Regions from separate parts of the Thermomonospora sp. CIF 1 genome, predicted to be linked through region 1. Evidence: predicted binding sites of a transcription regulator. Region 1 holds the regulator's gene; the other holds the start of a gene.
What was found. The regulator HspR, encoded in region 1, represses chaperone genes until heat shock. The targets are predictions, from matches to a motif close to ANTTGAGTCNNNNNGACTCAANT.

Region 1 (10,187 bases):
ATCGACGCCAACGGCATCGTCAACGTCTCCGCCAAGGACCTGGGCACCGGCAAGGAGCAGTCGATGGTCATCACCGGCGGCTCGGCCCTGCCCAAGGACGAGATCGAGCGGATGATGCGCGAGGCCGAGCAGCACGCCGAGGAGGACCGCAAGCGCAAGGAGGAGGCCGAGGTCCGCAACCAGGCCGACACCCTGGCGTACTCGACCGAGAAGTTCCTGCGGGAGAACTCCGAGAAGGTCCCCGAGGACGTCAAGAAGGAGGTCGAGGAGGCGGTCGCCGACGTCAAGAAGAAGCTGGAGGGCTCCGACGTCGACGCCATCCGCGCCAGCGCCGAGAAGCTGGCCCAGGTCAGCCAGAAGATGGGCGCCGCCATGTACGCCCAGAGCTCCGGCGAGGGCGCGCAGGCCGGCGGCGCGAACGCGCAGGCCGGCTCCGACCAGGGCGGTGACGACGAGGTCGTCGACGCCGAGATCGTCGATGATGACAAGAAGGGTGGTGCGGCGTGACCTCGCCTTCCCCCAAGAAGGACGAGGAGCGTGAGGGCCTGGTGATCCGCGACCGCCGACGGATCGACCCGGAGACCGGGGAGGCTCGGGAGCGGTCCGCCAAGGACACCGCTTCCAAGCCTTCTGGGGAGTCCGGCGCGCCCAAGCCCTCCGCCCCGTCCGCCGACGCGGAGGAAGTGGCCAAGCTCAAGGCCCAGCTGGAGGAACGCACCGCGGACCTGCAGCGGGTGCAGGCGGAGTACTCCAACTACCGCAAGCGGGTCGAACGCGACCGGGTGGCGGTGCGCGAGCAGGCGCTGGCCAACGTCCTGACCGAGCTGCTGCCGGTCCTGGACGACATCGGCCGCGCCCGCGAGCACGGCGAGCTGACCGGCGGGTTCAAGTCGGTCAGCGAGGCGCTGGAGGCCACGCTCGGCAAGCTCGGCCTGCAGCAGTACGGAGAGAAGGGCGAGCCGTTCGACCCGACCGTGCACGAGGCGCTGGTGCACTCCTACTCCACCGAGGTCACCGAGACGACCTGCGTGGAGATCCTGCAGCCGGGCTACCGGCTGGGTGAGCGGATCCTGCGGCCCGCGCGGGTGGCGGTGGCCGACCCGCAGCCGGAGGAGGACAAGCAGGAAAGCGCCGGCGAGGAGAACTCCGCCGAGGAGTGAGGCGCTGAGCAATGGAGGCGTCCCGGGCGGCCCGCGCCCCATGACCGGGCCGCCCGGGCCCCTCCCCGCACGTCCGGGCAGGAGGGACCCGGCGGGCAGAACCCGATCACGACATCGCAGACTTACAAGACAGGCAAGCTTCAATACGAAAGCGGGGCACAGTGAGCACCAAGGACTTCCTTGAGAAGGATTACTACAAGGCCCTTGGTGTCTCGAAGACGGCCACCCAGGACGAGATCAAGAAGGCCTACCGCAAGCTGGCCCGCAAGTACCACCCGGACGCCAACCGCGGCGACGCCGAGGCCGAAGAGCGCTTCAAGGAGATCTCCGAGGCCTACGACGTGCTCTCGGACGAAAAACGCCGCCGGGAGTACGACGAGGCCCGCAGGCTGTTCGGCGCCGGGGGCTTTCGCCGCGGCCAGGGCGGCGGCTTCGGTTTCGACCTCGGTGACCTGTTCGGGCAGGGGCCAGGGGCCGACCGTTTCGGCGACCTGTTCGGCGGGCTGTTCGGGCGGACCGGCACCCGGGCCGGCGCCCGGCGGGCCCGGCGCGGCGCCGACGTGGAGACCGAGGTGACGCTGACCTTCAGCGAGGCGCTGGAGGGCGTCACCGTGCCGCTCCGCCTCACCAGCGAGGCCGCCTGCGCCAGCTGCCAGGGCACCGGCGCCCGGGCCGGCACCATGCCGCGGGTCTGCCCCTCGTGTGAGGGCACCGGGCAGGAGACCCGCAACCTGGGCAGCTTCGGCTTCTCCGAGCCGTGCCGGGTGTGCCGGGGCCGCGGCATGGTGGTCGACGACCCGTGCCCGACCTGCCACGGCAGCGGACGGGCCACCGGCACCCGCACCATCCAGGCCCGCATCCCGGCCGGGGTGGCCGACGGGCAGAAGATCCGTCTCAAGGGCAAGGGCGCGCCCGGCGAGCACGGCGGGCCGGCCGGCGACCTGTACGTCACCATCAAGGTCACGCCGCACAAGGTGTTCGGCCGCAGCGGCGACAACCTCACCGTCACCGTCCCGGTGACGTTCGCCGAGGCGGCGCTGGGCGCTCAGATCAAGGTGCCCACCCACCGCGGCATGCCGGTCACGCTGAAGATCCCGCCGGGCACCCGCAACGGCCGCAAGTTCCGGGTGCGCGGGCGCGGCGCCCCCCGCCGCGACGGCACCAAGGGCGACCTGCTGGTGACCATCGAGGTGCAGGTCCCGCAGAAGATCGACGACACCATGCGCGAGGCGCTGGAGAAGCTGCGCGCCGCCGAGGACGGCGACGCGCTCCGTTCCGGCCTGCTGCTTCAGGCCAGGGAGTGACTTCCCCTCGGCGGGGGCCGAGGGCCGGTGACCCGGAGGTCGAGGTTGACCCTTCACAGGCCGCCCGACGGCGAAGTCTTCCGGGCCTGCGGCAACGGGCCCCGTCGCCGGGCCGACCGGCCGGCGCGGCGTGAGCAAGGTACGAAGCAAGGATTTCCCGCAGCGGGTCCAGGGGGAAGTCCTTGTCCGGAGATGAGGTGATCCCGTGGACCACTTCGGTGACGACACCCCGGTCTATGTGATCTCGGTGGCGGCGCAGCTTTCCGGGCTGCACCCGCAGACGCTGCGCGCCTATGACCGGATGGGGCTGGTGTCTCCGAACCGGACGGCGGGCCGCGGGCGCCGTTACTCGATGCGCGACATCGTGATGCTGCGCGAGATCCAGCGGCTGTCGCAGGAGGAGGGCATCAACCTCGCCGGGATCAAGCACATCCTGGAACTGCAGCGCGAGACCGAGCGGCTCCGCCAGGAGCTGGCTCAGCTGCGCGCCACGATCGAGGAACTGTCCAACGAACTGGAGTCCACCCGCGCCGTGGCCGCCCGGCTGGCCGCCCAGCTGCGGCACGGCCCGCCCGCCCAGGGCGCCGGCCCGTCCGGCGGCGACCTGGTCCCGATCCGTCGTACCAGCGTTGTGCTATGGCGCGAGCGCAACCAGGGCATCTGACTTCTTCGACACCATCGGGGAGAAATCGTGGACTACAAGCTGACACGAAAAAGCCAGGAGGCGGTGTCGATCGCGGTCCGCCGGGCCGCGGCCGAAGGCCACCCCCAGGTTGAACCGTTGCATTTGCTGGTGGCGCTGCTGGCGCTGCCGGAGGGCACCGCGGTCCCGCTGCTGGAGGCGGTCGGGGCCGACTGGCAGGCGGTGCGCAGCGCCGCCGAGGAACGGCTGGCCCGGCTGCCCAGGGCGGCCGGTTCGACGGTGAGCAGCCCGCAGATGTCGCGGCAGCTCATCATGGCGATGAACACCGCCGGCAACCGCGCCCGGCAGATGGAGGACGAGTACGTCTCCACCGAGCACCTGCTGGTGGGGCTGGCCGCCGACGGCGGTGAGGCCGCCCAGGTGCTGCGCGAGGCCGGGGCCACCCCGCAGGCGCTGCTGGAGGCGTTCGAGAAGGTGCGCGGGCACGCCCGGGTCACCAGCGAGGACCCCGAGGGCACCTACCAGGCGCTGGAGAAGTACGGCGTCGACCTGACCGCCCGGGCCCGCGAGGGCAAGCTGGACCCGGTGATCGGCCGGGACACCGAGATCCGGCGGGTGGTGCAGGTGCTGGCCCGCCGCACCAAGAACAACCCGGTGCTGATCGGCGAGCCCGGCGTCGGCAAGACCGCCGTGGTGGAGGGGCTGGCCCAGCGGATCGTGGCCGGGGACGTGCCCGAGTCGCTCAAGGGCAAGCGCCTGGTGGCGCTGGACCTGGGCGCCATGGTGGCCGGGGCCAAGTACCGCGGTGAGTTCGAAGAGCGGCTCAAGGCCGTCCTGAACGAGATCAAAAGCAGCGAGGGCCAGGTCATCACCTTCATCGACGAGCTGCACACCGTGGTCGGGGCCGGTGCCGCCGAGGGCGCCATGGACGCCGGCAACATGCTCAAGCCGATGCTGGCGCGCGGCGAACTGCGCATGATCGGCGCGACCACGCTGGATGAGTACCGCGAGCGGATCGAAAAGGACCCCGCCCTGGAGCGGCGCTTCCAGCAGGTGTTCGTGGGCGAGCCGTCGGTGGAGGACACCATCGCGATCCTGCGCGGGCTCAAGGGCCGCTACGAGGCGCACCACCAGGTGCAGATCTCGGACGCGGCGCTGGTGGCCGCCGCGGCGCTGTCGGACCGCTACATCACCGCCCGGTTCCTGCCGGACAAGGCCATCGACCTGGTGGACGAGGCCGCCTCCCGGCTGCGCATGGAGATCGACTCCCGTCCGGTGGAGATCGACGAGCTGCAGCGCACGGTGGACCGGATGCGCATGGAGGAGCTGGCGCTGGCCAAGGAGTCCGACGAGGCCTCCAAGCAGCGCCTGGAGCGGCTGCGCCGCGACCTGGCCGACAAGAACGAGCAGCTCAACGCGCTGATCGCGCGCTGGGAGCAGGAGAAGGCCGGGCTGAACCGGGTCGGTGAGCTCAAAAAGCGCATCGACCAGCTGCGCGGGGAGGCCGAGCGCGCCCAGCGCGATGGCGACCTGGAGACCAGCGCCCGCATCACCTACGGGGAGATCCCGGCGCTGGAGAAGGAGCTGAAGGCCGCCGCCGAGCAGGCCGAGAAGCGGGACGCGATGGTCAAGGAGGAGGTCGGCCCGGACGATGTGGCCGATGTGGTGGCCTCCTGGACCGGCATCCCGGCCGGGCGGCTGCTGGAGGGCGAGACCGCCAAGCTGCTGCGCATGGAGGAGGAGATCGGCCGCCGGCTGGTCGGGCAGACCCAGGCGGTCAAGGCGGTCTCCGACGCGGTGCGCCGGGCCCGGGCCGGGGTCTCCGACCCCGACCGTCCCACCGGGTCGTTCCTGTTCCTCGGCCCCACCGGGGTGGGCAAGACCGAGCTGGCCAAGGCGCTGGCGGAGTTCCTGTTCGACGACGAGCGCGCCATGGTGCGCATCGACATGTCGGAGTACTCCGAAAAGCACAGCGTGGCCCGGCTGGTGGGCGCCCCGCCCGGCTATGTGGGCTATGAGGAGGGCGGTCAGCTCACCGAGGCCGTGCGGCGCCGCCCCTACTGCGTGGTGCTGCTGGACGAGGTGGAAAAGGCCCACCCGGAGGTCTTCGACATCCTGCTGCAGGTCCTCGACGACGGCCGGCTGACCGACGGCCAGGGCCGCACCGTGGACTTCCGCAACACCATCCTGATCATGACCTCCAACCTGGGCTCGCAGTACCTGGTGGACCCCACCTTGAGCAGCGAGGCCAAGCGGGAGTCGGTGATGAACACGGTGCGGGCCTCGTTCAAGCCGGAGTTCCTCAACCGGCTGGACGACATCATCCTGTTCGAGGCGCTGTCCACCGAGGACCTGACCCGCATCGTGGACCTGCAGGTCGCCCGGCTGGCCAAGCGCCTGGCCGACCGGAGGCTGAAGCTGACGGTCACCGACGCGGCCCGCGAGTGGCTGGCGCTGACCGGCTACGACCCGCTGTACGGCGCCCGCCCGCTGCGCCGCCTGGTGCAGACCGCCATCGGCGACCAGCTGGCCCGCGAACTGCTGGCCGGCACGATCGGCGACGGCGATGAGGTCGTGGTGGACCTGGACGAGGCCGCCGACCGCCTCACCGTCAAGCCCGCCGCTTCGCTCACCAAGTAAGCCCGCCGCCGCCGGGCGGCCCGATGAAAAACCGCCCCCGATGCTTCGGGGGGCGGTTTTTCATTTCTGCCCGATATTCGGTTGACACCGGCCGCGGGCATGGTGCTAGTGTCGGGGACATGGAGAACTGATCACGGCGGGTTGAGCTCGAAGTCAGCGCCTCATCGGCCGGCTCCTCCGGCGCGCTGCACGCTCCCCATCTCATTCACCCGGTGTTCGTCGTCCCGTTCCACCTGCACGAATATCCGCATTCACGCAGGTGAGGACCGCTCGTCCAGGCATCCGGCTCACGCGGCGTCCCCTGAACGGCGCCTGACCCATGCCGGCCTGCGCACCGGAATCTGCAATCCGGCATCCGGACGACGTCGCCTTACCGGGTTTTCCATTTCGTTCATCACGGTCCACCAAGGCCGTTGTTCGGCATGCCCGGAGGTGCCATTTATGCGAAAGATCGACTCCATCAAAGGCAATGGCAAAAAGGGAAAGAAGGAAGCCGACCCGGCGTTCCGCTTCGGCGGCAGGCACGCCGCGCTGGCCCGGGGCGCCCGCCCCAACGCCCGCCGGCTGCCCACCCGCAACATGACCCGGGGCCGCTGAGCCCTCACCGACCGGGCCGTCCCGCCGGTGCGGGACGGCCCGGTCCGCTCAGCGGACGCCCATGAGAGAGCGTCTGTCCCCTTTCGGGTCAAGGGCCCGTGGGGCGAGGACGGAGCGCGAGCGCCATGCAGGCAGGCCCCGGCACCGGCGGTGCAGACCAAGGCGATCCCACGATCTGGGCCAGGGCCTGGGACAGCAGGACGAGAAGGCATCACCACGGCTGCCCCGCCGACACGGGCGACACCGCGACCATGCGAACCGCCCGACCTTCACCAAATGCCCTGCATCACCACACGTCCCACCAACAAGACCACCACGGAACACCGGGGCGGTCTTTTCGGTGAACACACCGTCCAGGCCGCCTGTGCAGCAAGTACATTGCCGCCCGGTCCGGTGAGCGCGAGACCGCCCACTGCGGTCGCTGGTGAAGGGGGATGCGTGCGCGAAGTCGAGGTCAAGTTCCGGGTGCGGGACGCAGAGTCGCTGCAGGCCGCGCTCAAGGCGCAGGGGATCGAGCCGGGAGAGCCGATCCACCAGGACGATCAGGCATACGCCCCGGTGGGCTGGCGGTTCGGCGACAGCAAACTGGGCGTCTCCTTCGTCCGGCTCCGCACCGTGAACGGACGGCACTTCTTCACGCTCAAGCAGCCTAGGGAGAACGCCCAGTCCTGCCTGGAATACGAGACCGAAGTAGCCGATCGCGAACAAATGCACCATGCGATCGTGCACATGGGCTTCTACCCCACAGTGCGGGTCGCCAAGACCCGGCGGACCGCCAAGGTCGGCGACATCACGCTCTGCGTGGACGACCTGGACGGCGTGGGCACCTTCCTGGAGCTGGAACGCATGATCCCCGCCGATGCCCCGGTCATCGAAGCACAGCGGCAACTCGCCGCCTTCGTCGCCGGCCTGGGCATCGACGCCGAGCACACCGACGAGACCTACGACTCGCTGGTACGCGCAGCCCAAGGATGATCCGACGGCAGTCGTTCCAGGATGCCCCTCAGCACCTGCTCGGGTACGTCCCGCCCGGCATCGTGACGGAGCACCGGCCGACAGGCGGCGCAAAGGCCGCCGCGACGCCCACGTGCGCCTCATCGATCCGCCCGCCCGCGGCTCGATCGCCGTTGCCCGGGAGGGCGCCCGGCTCGGCAGGGGTACCGGTCACTTCGGCATCGCGTTCGATCCAGCCTCCAAGGCCGTCCTTCATCCGCCCTGACACGATGCGTGGCGACCACCCCGACTCACGGAGACACGCCGCCTGAGGAGGCTCACGGCTTCCGCCCTACCGTGCATCCGGGGAGAACCCGCCGACAGTGACGCGCAAGCACGTCGAGGCTAGTGGTCGGGTGGGCTGAGGCGGGCGTTGAGCTGGGGGAGTTCTTTGCGGATGCGGCGGTCCATGGCGCGGGCGAAGTGCTCGTCGGCGACGGTGCGGGCGACCGGGCGCAGGCGTTCCACGGTGCGGGCCAGGCGGGCCAGGTCGGCGGGGGTGGGGTTGTCGCCCAGGGGGTCCAGCAGGTGGCGGCGGGCCAGGCGGACGAAGGCGTAGGCCATGCGGTCGAAGGCGGCCTCCAGCTCCCAGCTGACGGCCAGGATCGCCGACAGGGGGATGCCTTCTTGCACCAGGGCGGCGGTGGCTTCCAGCAGGCGCGGGATGCGGTGGGTCACCCGGTCGCCGTCGACCTTGATGTAGCCCAGTTCCTCGGCCTCGGCGAGGACGTCGGGGGTGAGCTGGTCGCCGAACATCTCGGTCAGTTCGGCCATGGTCATCTCGATCTCGGGCTGCCGGCTCCAGGGGGCGGCCGCCGCCCACTCGAAGCCCAGCAGTTCGCCCACGTCGCGGCCCTGTTCCCAGGCGGCCAGCAGCTCTTCGATGCCGTCCAGGCGGTAGCCGCGCTCCAGCAGTTCGGCGATGAGGCGCAGCCGGTCCAGGTGCGCCTGGGAGTAGTAGGCGACCCGGCCCTGGCGCCGGGGCGGGGGCAGCAGCCTGCGCTCCTGGTAGTAGCGCAGGGTGCGGACGGGAATGCCCGCTTCTTTGGCCAACTCCTCGATCCGGTATTCCCGCTCCGGCCGGCGTGGCTGCGCCATGCTCCCCTCGTTCAAGCCGCCCGCCGGCCGCTCCCGTGCGCTCATGCGCTCACGGTACTGGGCCGGTTTCAGACATTACCAACCGTCACTGGCATGGTCTGGTTCACCGGTCACTCCTCGAAGAAGGGGTCGGCCAGCCAGGCGTGCAGGGCCATCTCCATCTCCAGCCGGCGGTCGGCGGCGTGCAGGTCCTGGCCGAACAGTTCCTGGAGCCGGTGGATCCGGTAGCGGACGGTCTGCGGGTGCACATGCAGCGCCCGGGCGGCGTTTTTGACGTTGAACCCGTGCTGCAGGCAGGTCAGCAGGGTCAGGCCGAGGCGTTCGGCCTCGCGCGGGCGCAGCCGCAGCAGCGGCGCCAGCAGCCGGCGGGCCATCATCCGCGGCAGTTCCGGGCGCTGGAAGAGCACCAGGGTGGGCAGGTGGTCCGCCCAGGAGATCACCGGGCGCCGCCCGGGGCCGCGGGGAATGAGGCCGCGTTCCACCAGCGAGAGGGTCTGCTGGGCCCAGTACCGCGAGGTGCCGACCTCTCTGGCGGAGACGGTCGGGCCGAGCACCGCCACCCAGGGGGCCGGCAGGTCGGCCAGGAACGGCAGCCCGCCCGGCCGTTCGGGGTCGGGCACGATTCCCCAGGGCCGGGAGCCGCGCCCGTCCATCAGCACCTCGGCGGGCAGGTTCGGCGGGGCCGGTTCCTCCCGCTGCGCCCAGTCCTCCGGGGCGTCCCGGCCGCCCGCTTCGTCCAGCGGGGCCAGCAGCAGCACCGCCATGCTGCGCGGCACCGCCCAGCCCGCCTGGGCGGCGGCGTCGGCGATGACCTCGGGCGCCACCGGCGGCTCGGTGGCCAGCAGCGACAGCAGCCGGGTGCGGTGGCGGGCCCGGTCGCCGCCCTGGCGGGCCAGTTCCCGGCGGTGTCCCTCGGCGGCCGCGGCGGCCAGCTCGTCCAGCGTGGTGAACACCATCTCGGCGAACACCCGGTACACCTCGCCGGGCAGCCGCAGCCGCTCGGACTGGACGGCCAGCCAGCGCAGCGCCGCCCGCGCCCCGGCCCGCAGCGCGGCCTGCAGCAGTTCCAGGCCGCGGCCGGCGCGGGCCTCCTCGGCGCCGGCCTCCATGAAGTGCTCCAGCAGGTGGCGCGGCCAGGTGGGGGCCGGGCCGCCCATCAGGTTGGCGAACTCGGCCACGGTGCGGCGGGTGGCCTCGGCCATCTCGGCCCTCCGCTCCGGCGCCTCCCGCCAGGCGTACTCGGGCACCTGCGCCCGGACCTCGTCGAAGATCTCGGTGGCCAGGTCGGCCTGGTAGCGGCGCAGCAGGGCCGCCGCCTGCGGCGGCACCAGGCTCCAGGGCGGCACCTGGCGGTCGCTCGCCATCAGCGTCATGGCGGGCCGCCTATCGCCGCGGCAGACCGAACGCAGCGGCCCGCCGCCGCGTTCTTCCTCGGCGTCCCCCTGCCCTCGTCCCGCCCCACGTCGCCATTTCGCCCACCTCACCCTGTGGCCCGATACATGCCAGTCACAGCTGGCACAGTGCAGGCTACGTCACATTCCTACCGGCAGGTAACCCTCTTGACAGAAGTAGTCGCCCGGTTACCCGCCGCCTGCGGCACGGCCGTCCTCTCCGCACCGGCGATGCGAGGGGGATGGCCTATGCGGAGAGGACGGCCCCACCAAAGGAGCCGGGCGGTCATGGCGAGCTTCGGCGGAGCAAAGACACCGCCCGGCTCCGGCTCAAAGCACCGGGACGGTCACCCCGCTCCCG
Region 2 (10,187 bases), on a different contig from region 1:
CGTTTCGCCGCGCTGCGCGAGCCTGCGCTGCGCCGCACGCTGGCGCAGATGCTGGAGCTGTCGGGCCGGACGCTGATCCGCACCTCGCGGGGGCACTGGACGTCCGGTTACGACGATGCGGTGCGGGAGGCGCTGGCCGCCGACCCGGCGTGCACGCTGCCGGTGGCCGACCGGGCGGTGCTGGTGCTGGTGCTGATCCACTCGGTGGCGATCCCGCGGGCCGAGGGGCTGCTGACCGACGACACGTGGCTGTCGCCGTACCCGGCGCCGCTGGAGGAGCTGCGCCGCCGTTCCCAGCTGACCGTCTCCGAGCTGGAGGGGGCGCTGCGGCGGCTGCGGGCGGCCGGGCTGGTCACCCAGGTGAAGGCGGGGGCGGACGAGACGTCGGGAGGGTATGTGCCCGGCCCGCAGTTCCACCGGCTGACCGAGGCGGCGCGGCGGCGGCTGACCGAGGAGCTGATCTTGGCCGCGGGCCCGGACTCGCCGCTGGCGGCGGCCATCCGGGCCCGGCGGCGCGGCATGCGAAGGGGGCGGACGTGACGGCGATCGGCGAACCGGAGGAGCTGGGGGACCGGCCCGACGGCGTGGTGGGCGACCGTTCACTGATCGCGGTGCAGGCGATCAACATCTCCCGCCTGTCGACGCACCCGGTGCCGCTGGTGCCGGGAACGCTGATCGCGGTGGCCGGCCAGGGCCCCAAGGACTCCAACGGGGCGGGCAAGTCCTCGTTCATCGCGGCGATCACGGCGCTGCTGGGCGATGAGCAGTGGCGGTTCGCCTCGGGGGCGCGGGCGGTGGCCGAGCTGCTGTTCAACGCCGAGCTGGCGGCCCAGGGCGAGAACCGGTGGGCCAGCGCGGACCACGGCTACATCGTGGGGGTCTTCGCCCACACCGGGGACGCGGAGGGCACGGGGGAAGACGATGCGGTCACGGTGTGGCTGCGGGTGAACGTGGACGCCCCGCACCTGGAGATCCGCTGGTGCCGGGGCGTGCACCTGGCGGCGGCGCCGTCGGAGGCCGAGCGGGTGCGCCTGGCCGACCGGCGGTGGGCCGAGCTGCCCCGTTCGGCGGGACGGCGCGACCTGGTGGCCAAGGATCTCGGTCGCGTGCTGTACGGGGGCCGGGTGCGGTGCGTGTCGTTCCTGTCGACGTCGGTGCGCAGCAAGGTGGCCACCAATCTGCTGTCGCAGCCGCTGAACGAGATCCCGCCGGAGCGGATCTTCACCGCCATCGCCGCGCTGACCGGGCTGGACCGGGAGCTGGAGGCCGAGCGCCGCTCCCGGGCCGAAGAGCACCGCGAGCGGGCCCGGGCCGCCGAGGCCCGGCGGCGGCTGGCCGAGTGGGAGGCCGAGGCCGCCGAACTGCTGAGGACCTTCGACCGGCGGGACCGGGCCCGCCGGGAGGTGGCGGCGGCGCTGCGGCACTGGCGCACCCGGCAGGCCCTGCTGCTGGTGGAGGCCGCGGAGAGCGACGCCGCCTGGGCCGCCGAGCTGAGGCGGCTGCAGGATGAGGCCGCCGAGCTGGGCGAGGCGATCGCCGCCACCGCCAAAGAGATGGAGCAGCTGGCCGACGGGACGCTGGAGGAGCGCCTGGCCGAGGCGTCGGCGGTGCTGGCGGAGCTGAAGGGCCAGGCCGAGCGGATCGGCGAGGACAAGGCGGTGGCCCGCGACCGGCTGGAGGAGCTGCGCCGGCAGGCGGCGGCGCTGGAGGAGCGGCGGCGGGAGGCCGACGGCCGCACCGAGGAGACGGCGGCCAAGGAGCTGGCCGACGCCGAGGCCCGCCGGGACGAGGCCCAGCAGGCGCTGGGCATGGCCAAGGCCCGCCTGGCCCAGGCCGAGCGGGACCTGGCCGCCGCCGAGGCCGGCCGCAGCGGCGCCCCGGCGCAGATCGGGGCGCTGGCCGAGGCCGGGGTGCCGGCGGTGGGCCTGCTGGACGCCATCGAGCTGGCCGAGCCGGTGCGCGAGCGGTGGGAACGCGCGCTGTGGCCGTACCGGGACGCGGTGGTGGTGGCCGAGCGGGACCTGGCGGCCGCGGTGGCGGCGCTGCGGGAGCTGCCGGGGTCGATGCTCGTCCCCGCGCAAGGCCCGCTCACCGGGGAAGTGACCGGCGAGGGGCTGCCGGAGGGCGTGCGGTGCCGCGCGGCGCTCGGGCGGTTCTTTTCCGCGCTGTCCGGGACGGACCCCGCCGGGGTGGTGGTGGTCGGGGGTTTTCCCGAGCCGGTGACCGGACGGGCCGTCCGGGTGCAGGCCGCCCGCGCGGCGCTGGAGGAGGCCCGGGCGGCGCTGGAGGAGGCGCGGCGGCAGGTCGCCGACGCCTCCGCGGAGGTGACGCTGGCGATGCGGCGCCTGGCCGGGGCGCGGGCCGGCACCGAGCTGACCGGCGTCCAGGAGGCGATGGCCGGCCTGCGGGAGCGGCTGGAGTCGCTGGCCACCGGCGAGGCCATGCTGGGGCCGCGGCTGGGCGCCGCCGAGCAGACGGTGCGGCGGCTGCAGGCCAAGGCCGACACCCGGGCGCTGGAGATCGACCGGCTGCGCGGGCGGCGCGAGGCGCACGAGCGCACCCGCGACAGGCTCCGCGAGCAGGCCGCCGAGCTGGCCGAGCGGCGCCTGACGCTCGGCCTGGCCGAGCTGCAGGAGCAGTGGGGCGGCCCGGTGGAGTCGGCCCGCGAGCTGCTGGCCGGGCTGACGGGCGACCAGCGCACCTGGACGCCCGAGGAGTGGTGGCACACCGCCGAACGGCATCTGGGCGAGGCGCTGCGGCAGGCGTTCCCCGACGGCACGGCCGATGAGGACATGCCCGAGGAGATCCGTTTCCTGCTGCGTGAGCGCGCCGAGGGCGAGGGCCGCCGCACCGAACGCGAGCAGGCCACCTTCCCGCGGCTGGCCAGGGCGCTGGAGAGCCATCTGCGCGGCCTGGAGGACTATGAACGGCACCAGCGGCGGCAGATCGAGACGCAGCTTGCGGCCCGCCGCGTCGACCTGGAGAAGGCCGAGGCCGGGGAGCGGGAGGCGGCGGGCGCGGCGGCGGCCCACCGCGCCGCGCTGACGGCGGCGATCCGCACCCGGCTGCAGCGGGTCGCCGAGGAGTTCGAACGGCTCGACCTGGCCTACGGCGGCTATGGGGCCACGCTGGACTTTCCCACCCCCGAGCCGCCCGCCGACCCCGAGCAGGAGTGGCGCTGGCGGGTCGTCCCCAAGTGGCGGCGCGCCGAGGGGCAGCGGTATGTGCCCTACAACCGGCGGGCCAACACCGCCCTGATGGACGAAAAGGCGGTCAAGCTGGTGTGCGCGGCGGCGCTGGCCGGCTCCGGCGGCGGCCGGCTGGTGCTGGTGCTGGATGAGCTGGGCCGCAACCTGGGCCGCGAGCACCGCAGGGAGGCGGTGGCGCTGTTCCGGCGGATCGGTGAGACGCACGGCATCACGGTGATCGGTGCGCTGCAGGACGACATGGAGCCGTACGCCATCGACGCCTGCGGCCAGTACATCAAGCTGCGCCGTTCTTCCGACGCCATGCCCTACAACGAGCCGCCGATCGTGGTGGGCCACGACGAGCACCGGGAGCGGGTCCGCATGCTGGCCGCGCACATCGGGGCCACCCGCCCGGCGCCTTCTGGGGCGTAACGTCCACTTGTGGACATACCCCGCGACCCCCGGCAAGGCGGCACCGGCCGTCTTGTTCCCCCTGGGTTCCCCTGGCGGGTGAGGGCGGGCGTCAGCGGGCCGCTTCGGGCGGGTCGGGCACCAGGCGGAAGATGCGCAGCTGCCGTTCGACGCGTTCGGCATAGCGCGCATAGACCGGCCAGACCTGCAGCAGGCGGGGCCAGATGCGGTCCCGTTCGGCCTCGTCCAGCAGGTGCGCGGTGACCGGCACGGTCCGGCCCTGGAAGACGACGGTGGCCTTGGGCTCCTTGAGCAGGTTGGTGGTCCAGGCCGGGTGTTTTTCGCGGCCGAAGTTGCTGCCGACCACGATCCAGCCGCCGTCCGGCTCGGGCATGCAGGCCAGCGGCACCTGGCGGGGCCGGCCGCTGACGCTGCCGATGGTGGTCAGCACCAGGCTGGGCACCAGCAGCTGGCCGAGCATCAGCCGCCCGCCGCTGACCCGGTGCAGCGCCCGGTCCAGCGGCGGGACGATCTTCGGGCCGACCTTGGCGAACCAGGCCGCCCCGGAGATGCGCTGGAAGATCGGCCCGAGGGTCTTTTGGATCAGCGTCGCCACTCAGTGCTCCTCGGCAGGGGGCGCCAGCCGGCCCGCCTTGCGGGGGTCCAGATGCCCGGCCTCGGCGAGCCAGCGCAGCGCGTCGGACAGGGTCTGCTCCACCGGCCGCAGTTTCATGCCGAGCTCCTCGAGGGCGGGCCGGTCGTCGGTCGGCACGAGCCTGGTCATGAACTCGGCGGCGTCCCTGGTCAGCGGGTAGTCGAAGGGGCGGACGCGCCGGAGGGCGTCCAGCAGCGTCCCGGCCGCCCGCAGCGCACCGCCGGGCACCGGCAGCCGCCGGTGCCGCACCCCGGTCAGTTCCCGGCACAGATCCGAGCATTGGCGCCAGGTCAGGTAGTGGCCGCCCAGCAGCCAGCGGCGAGGGCCCCGACCGGGCACCAGCGCCCGCGCCAGGGCCTCGGCCAGGTCGCGCACGTCGATGACGCCCACCCCGCCGGGCGGCAGCGGCCACACCAGGCGCAGCGCACCGACCAGCCCCTCCATCAGGGAGTCGAGCACCGGCTGGTGCGGGCCGCACACCCCGCCGGGGTAGACGACGGTGACCGGGGCGCCCTGGTCCTGCAGCCGGCGCACGTACCGTTCGGCGGCCACCTTGGAGCGGCCGTAGGCGGTGCGGGGGCTGGCCAGCGGGCCGTCCACGGTGATCACCGGGTCGCGGGGCGGCACGAACACCGCGACGGTGGAGACGTGCACCACCGGGTCCAGCCCGCGCTCCACCGCGCCGCCGACCACGTTGCGGGTGCCGCCCAGGTTGACCTCCACCAGGTCGCCGCCCCGGCCGGTGACGCCCACCGCGGCCGCCGCGTGGATCGCCGCCCGGCAGCCCTCCAGGGCCCGGCCGACCGCGGTCTCATCCAGCATGTCGCCGGTCACCAGCTCCACCCGGGCGGGGTCGGCCCCGGCCGCCTCCAGCGCCCGGGTCGCCTTGGCGGGGTCGCGGACCAGCGCGCGGGGGGTGTGCCCGGCCTCCAGCAGGGCGGCGACGGTGTGGGAGCCCACGAAGCCGGAGGCTCCGGTGACGAGCACGCGCATGGCGAGTAAACCTAACGCTTGTTCGGCCCGCTGGCCAGATACCGGGCGCCTGCAGCCCGAGGCCGGACGGCACGTGGTGCACACCACATCGATCCCCACCGATTGTCAGGAACCCGGAAGGCCCTTCGCGCGTCTCCTTCAGTGGGGTGGAACGGAAGCGGGCCCCTCATCTGGGGTGGGTGAGGGGCCCGCGTCCTTCCAGGATCCGACCATCGATCTCGGAGAGCGCCGGGCCAGGCGGCATTATCGGGGGCCGCCTGGCCCATCGCCGTCCGGTTCCTCCGTCAGGCGGCGACGACTCCGTCCGCGGCGGGCTCCAGCGCCAGCTCCAGCACCTCGCGCACGTCGGTGACGGTGAAGACCGTCAGCGACCGCAGCACCTCGGCCGGCACGTCGTCCAGGTCGGGCTCGTTGCGCTTGGGGATCAGCACGGTGGTGATCCCGGCCCGGTGCGCGGCCAGCAGCTTCTGCTTGACCCCGCCGATGGGCAGCACCCGCCCGGTCAGCGACACCTCCCCGGTCATCGCCACGTCCGCGCGGGCCGGCCGTCCCGACAGCAGCGAGGCCAGCGCGGTGACCATGGTGATGCCCGCGCTCGGCCCGTCCTTGGGCACCGCCCCGGCGGGCACGTGGATGTGCACGCCGCGGTCGGCCAGGTCGCCGACCGGCAGGCCCAGTTCGGCGCCGCGGGAGCGCAGGTAGCTGAGGGCGATGCGGGCCGATTCCTTCATCACGTCGCCGAGCTGGCCGGTGAGCGTCACCCCGACCTCGCCGGTCTGCCGGTCGGCCAGCGACGCCTCGACATACAGCACGTCCCCGCCGGCGCCGGTCACCGCCAGGCCGGTCGCCACGCCCGGCACCCCGGTGCGCCGCTCGGCCGGGCTGAGCAGGCTCTCGGGGGTGTGGCGAGGCCGGCCCAGGTAGTCCTTCAGGTCCGCGGCGTCCACTCGCGCCGGCAGCGCCGAGGGGTCCAGCGCCGCCTTGGCGGTGAGCTTGCGCAGGATCCGGGCGATCGACCGCTCCAGCGCGCGCACCCCGGCCTCGCGGGTGTACTCGGCGGCCAGCGCCCGCAGCGCCTGCTCGGTGAAGGTCACCTCCTGCGGCTCCAGGCCCGCCTTCTCCAGCTGGCGCGGCAGCAGGTGGTCGCGGGCGATGGTGACCTTCTCCTCCTCGGTGTAGCCGTCCAGGGTCACCACCTCCATGCGGTCCAGCAGCGGGCCGGGAATGGCCTCCAGGACGTTGGCGGTGGCCAGGAACAGCACGTCCGACAGGTCGAGCTCGACCTCCAGGTAGTGGTCGCGGAAGGTGTGGTTCTGCGCCGGGTCCAGCACCTCCAGCAGCGCGGCGGCCGGGTCGCCCCGGTAGTCGGAGCCGACCTTGTCGATCTCGTCCAGCAGCACCACCGGGTTCATCGAGCCGGCCTCGCGGATGGCCCGCACGATCCGGCCGGGCAGCGCGCCGACGTAGGTGCGGCGGTGGCCGCGGATCTCGGCCTCGTCGCGGACGCCGCCGAGCGCCACGCGCACGAACTTGCGGCCCATGGCGCGGGCCACCGACTCCCCCAGCGAGGTCTTGCCGACGCCGGGCGGGCCGACCAGGGCGAGCACCGCGCCCGAGCGGCGTCCGCCGACGACGCCCAATCCGCGGTCGGCGCGGCGCTTGCGGACCGCCAGGTACTCGATGATGCGGTCCTTGACCTCCTCCAGGCCCGCGTGGTCGGCGTCCAGCACCGCCCGTGCCCCGGCGATGTCGTAGGAGTCCTCGGTGCGCTCGTTCCAGGGCATGTCCAAGATCGTGTCCAGCCAGGTGCGGATCCAGCCGCTCTCGGGCGAGGAGTCGCCGGCCCGCTCCAGCCGGCCGACCTCCTTGAGGGCGGCCTGGCGCACCTTCTCGGGCAGGTTCGCCGCCTCGATGCGGGCGCGGTAGTCCTCCTCCTCGCCGGCCGGGTCGCCGTTCAGCTCGGCCAGCTCCTTGCGGACGGCCTCCAGCTGCCGGCGCAGCAGGAACTCCCGCTGCTGCTTTTCCATGCCCTCCTGGACGTCTTTTCGGATGGACTCGGCCACGTCCATCTCGGCCAGGTGCTCGCGGGCCCAGCCGATCACCATCTCCAGCCGTTCGGCCACGTCCGGGGTCTCCAGCAGCCGGACCTTCTGCTCGGCCGACAGGTAGGGGGCGTAGCCGGCGTTGTCGGCCAGGGCGGAGGGGTCCTCGATCCGCTGGACGATGTCCACGACCTGCCAGGCGCCGCGCTTTTGCAGGATGGCGCCGACCAGGCCCTTGTACTCCCTGGCCAGCTCCGGCACGCGCGGGCCGGCGGGGGGCACGGCGATCTCGGTGCCCTCCACCCACAGCGCGGCGCCGGGGCCGGTGGTTCCGGTGCCGATGCGGACGCGGGTCACCCCGCGCACCACGGCGCCGGGTCCGCCGCCGGGCAGCCGGCCCTCCTGTTCGATCACGCCGAGCGTGCCGACGGCGGCGTACTGGCCGTTCAGGCGGGGCACCAGCAGCACCCGGGGCTTGGCGGCGGACCGGATGCCGGGGCCGCGGGCGCGCTCGGCGGCGCGGGCGGCCTCGACGGCGGCGCGGATCTCGCCGTCCGACAGATCCAGCGGCACCACCATCCCGGGGAGCACGACCTCCCCGTCCAGGGGCAGCACCGGCAGCGTCAGGGTCTCGCTCATGCTCAGCTCTCCATCGTCCGAGGACTCAACCGAAAGTTGAGTCACTCACACTCAAGAAAACGGAGCCGAGTTTTGTTTCCGCGGCACCGTTCGCCCTCGGCGATCAAGGACGCGCGAAACACGAAACGTTCCGGACCTTCCCGGAAACTTTGCCGGCCGGTGTTTACGCGGCCATGACCCCCGGGTACCAACAGCAACGAGAAGATGACGCAACGTGATGAGCGAGTCCTTGCGCAGGCAAAGGACGGTTCATCACCCGACCGACGAGGAGGGCTGGATGCTATGGACGGCACGAGCTGAGGCCGGCCCTCCGGCGGCCGCCTCCCCGGTTCCTCCGTCCCGGGCGGCCGCCTCCGGACGGCCGAGGATGCTCCCGGCCGGGCGCTCCCCCGCACTCCGCACCCGTCGGCGCGCCGAGGCCCCCGGCGCGCGTTCGGCGCGGCATGCGCACCACCGGCGCCCACCGGCGACACACCTCGGATCCTCGGCCGTCCGTCCTCCATCCGCTCTTCCCCGGCGTTCCCGCCGGCGCCGCCGGTGCCGGGGGGCCGGACGCCGGCGCCGTACGCCCCCGCGGCACCGGCGTCCGGCCCCATCCGCACCGCACCCGGCGGGCAGATCCCGCGGTGCGCCGCAGACCTCGGGGTGGCGTCTTCGGCCCGGCACGCCACCCCGAGCCCCAAGCCCGGGTCATGCTCCACCGCACCGTCATGGGGGGAGGTGATCGACTGACTCATCCGATGCGCCCTTGACCGGCGCGGTGGACCGGCCGCCGATCGGCCGGCCCGCCTAGCGATCACTTCGACCGTTGCGACCCCCGGCCCGCGGAGACCTCCGTCTCCGCGGGTCCGCGCATTTTCGGCGCCCGCCGCCGGGCCGCACCGGCACCGCAGCCCGGGCCTCCGCTCACCGCACGCGGCGCCAGTACCGGCCGACCAGGTCCCGGCCGAAGCCGTGGTGCGGCTCCCCGGACTCCAGCGTGAAACCGGCCCGCCGGCAGATCCGCCGGGCCACGGTGAGGCGGTCGTTGGCCCACAGCACGATCTCCCGGCAGCCCGCCCCGGCGACGAACCGCAGGCACTCGTCCACCAGGCGCCCCCTGATGCTCATCCCGCGGGCGGACGGCCCGACCAGCAGCCGCTGCCCCGTCGTCTCGTCCCGGCGGACGCAAAAGACGCAGCCCACCGGCTCGCCCTCCAGGCCGGCGATCCACGCCGCCTCGCGCCCGGGATCGTGATCTGCGGCGAAGCCGGCCACGATCCGGGCCACCAGTGCCTTGTAGGTGTGCTCCCAGCCGTATTCGCGGTGGTAGAGGACGGCGTTACATTCCACCAGCCAGCCCAGTCCGCCGGGACGCAGCGGGCGCAGCACGACCTCGAGCCGCTCGACCGGATCCTCCGGCCGGGCCTGCACGGTCCGCATCGCGGCGATCAACCGGGAACAACGCTCGTCCGGCAACAGGGCCAGCAGCACCACAACATCCTGGTCGGACCGCCCACCGAGCATGGCGTACACCTTGCAGCCCACGGGAGCGAGGCAAACGACCTGACGGCGGGGCGTCGGTCTCCGCGCGTTCCCGGGTATCAGCCCGTCGGTGTCGAAACGGGCCAGGATCCGGCCCAGGCAGCCGGGTCCAGGCCCGGCTCCCGGCGCAGCGCGGCCGTTTCGGTGGGCCTCCCGCTGCGCAGGCTTGAAGATCACCCGGGCCTCGGTGAGGGAGTAGGGGGTGTGCACCGGCTCTTTCGCCCAGCGCCCCCATGACAGCGGTGTAGAAGCGGTTGAAACGGCGGACGACGGCGGGAACGCCCATGACGCCCTTCGGAGCAATCTTTGACTGAGTCAACGATTGCTCCAGCAGGGCCGGCCGGTCGAGCGTCGCGGTCGCTTCGGCGGCGGGGAGGGCCGCCGGATCAGGTGCCGGGCAGCAGGGCGCGGGCCTCGCGGACGATCTTGCGTTCCACGAAGAAGGCCAGGAAGGGCACCAGCCCCCCGGAGACCATGATCAGGAACTGCTTGAGCGGCCAGCCCGCCCGCCGGTGCAGGTCGAAGGCGAAGGCCAGGTAGACGATGTAGAGCGCGCCGTGGATCGGCGAGATGATCCCCGAGGGGGTGGGGTTCCCGCCGATGTAGCGGATCGGCATGCCCACGAAGACGACCATCAGCAGCATCACGCCCACGGCGAAGGCCAGGATGCGGTACCGGTTGATCGCCGCTTCCACAGTTCACTCCTTGATCTCGAAAGGCCCGCGGCATGGCGAT

Region 2: a site for HspR is predicted at 7,963-7,985, ahead of lon (endopeptidase La). Genes of this name have one in related genera too.

The regions. Positions count from the first base shown of each region.
Region 1 is NZ_MOYN02000003.1:33,470-43,656, reverse strand. Features, by position in the region: gene dnaK (molecular chaperone DnaK) at 1-507, shown strand, start outside; gene grpE (nucleotide exchange factor GrpE) at 504-1,160, shown strand; gene dnaJ (molecular chaperone DnaJ) at 1,322-2,464, shown strand; gene BUE48_RS01185 (heat shock protein transcriptional repressor HspR) at 2,670-3,128, shown strand; gene clpB (ATP-dependent chaperone ClpB) at 3,156-5,747, shown strand; gene BUE48_RS01175 (hypothetical protein) at 6,189-6,344, shown strand; gene cyaB (class IV adenylate cyclase) at 6,783-7,319, shown strand; gene BUE48_RS01165 (MerR family transcriptional regulator) at 7,683-8,435, opposite strand; gene BUE48_RS01160 (helix-turn-helix domain-containing protein) at 8,546-9,808, opposite strand; gene BUE48_RS01155 (AMP-binding protein) at 10,174-10,187, opposite strand, start outside.
Region 2 is NZ_MOYN02000015.1:207,080-217,266, reverse strand. Features, by position in the region: gene BUE48_RS09085 (hypothetical protein) at 1-540, shown strand, start outside; gene BUE48_RS09080 (coiled-coil domain-containing protein) at 537-3,620, shown strand; gene BUE48_RS09075 (nitroreductase family deazaflavin-dependent oxidoreductase) at 3,712-4,215, opposite strand; gene BUE48_RS09070 (NAD-dependent epimerase/dehydratase family protein) at 4,216-5,247, opposite strand; gene lon (endopeptidase La) at 5,532-7,928, opposite strand; gene BUE48_RS09060 (GNAT family N-acetyltransferase) at 8,835-9,455, opposite strand; gene BUE48_RS09055 (DUF3817 domain-containing protein) at 9,839-10,147, opposite strand.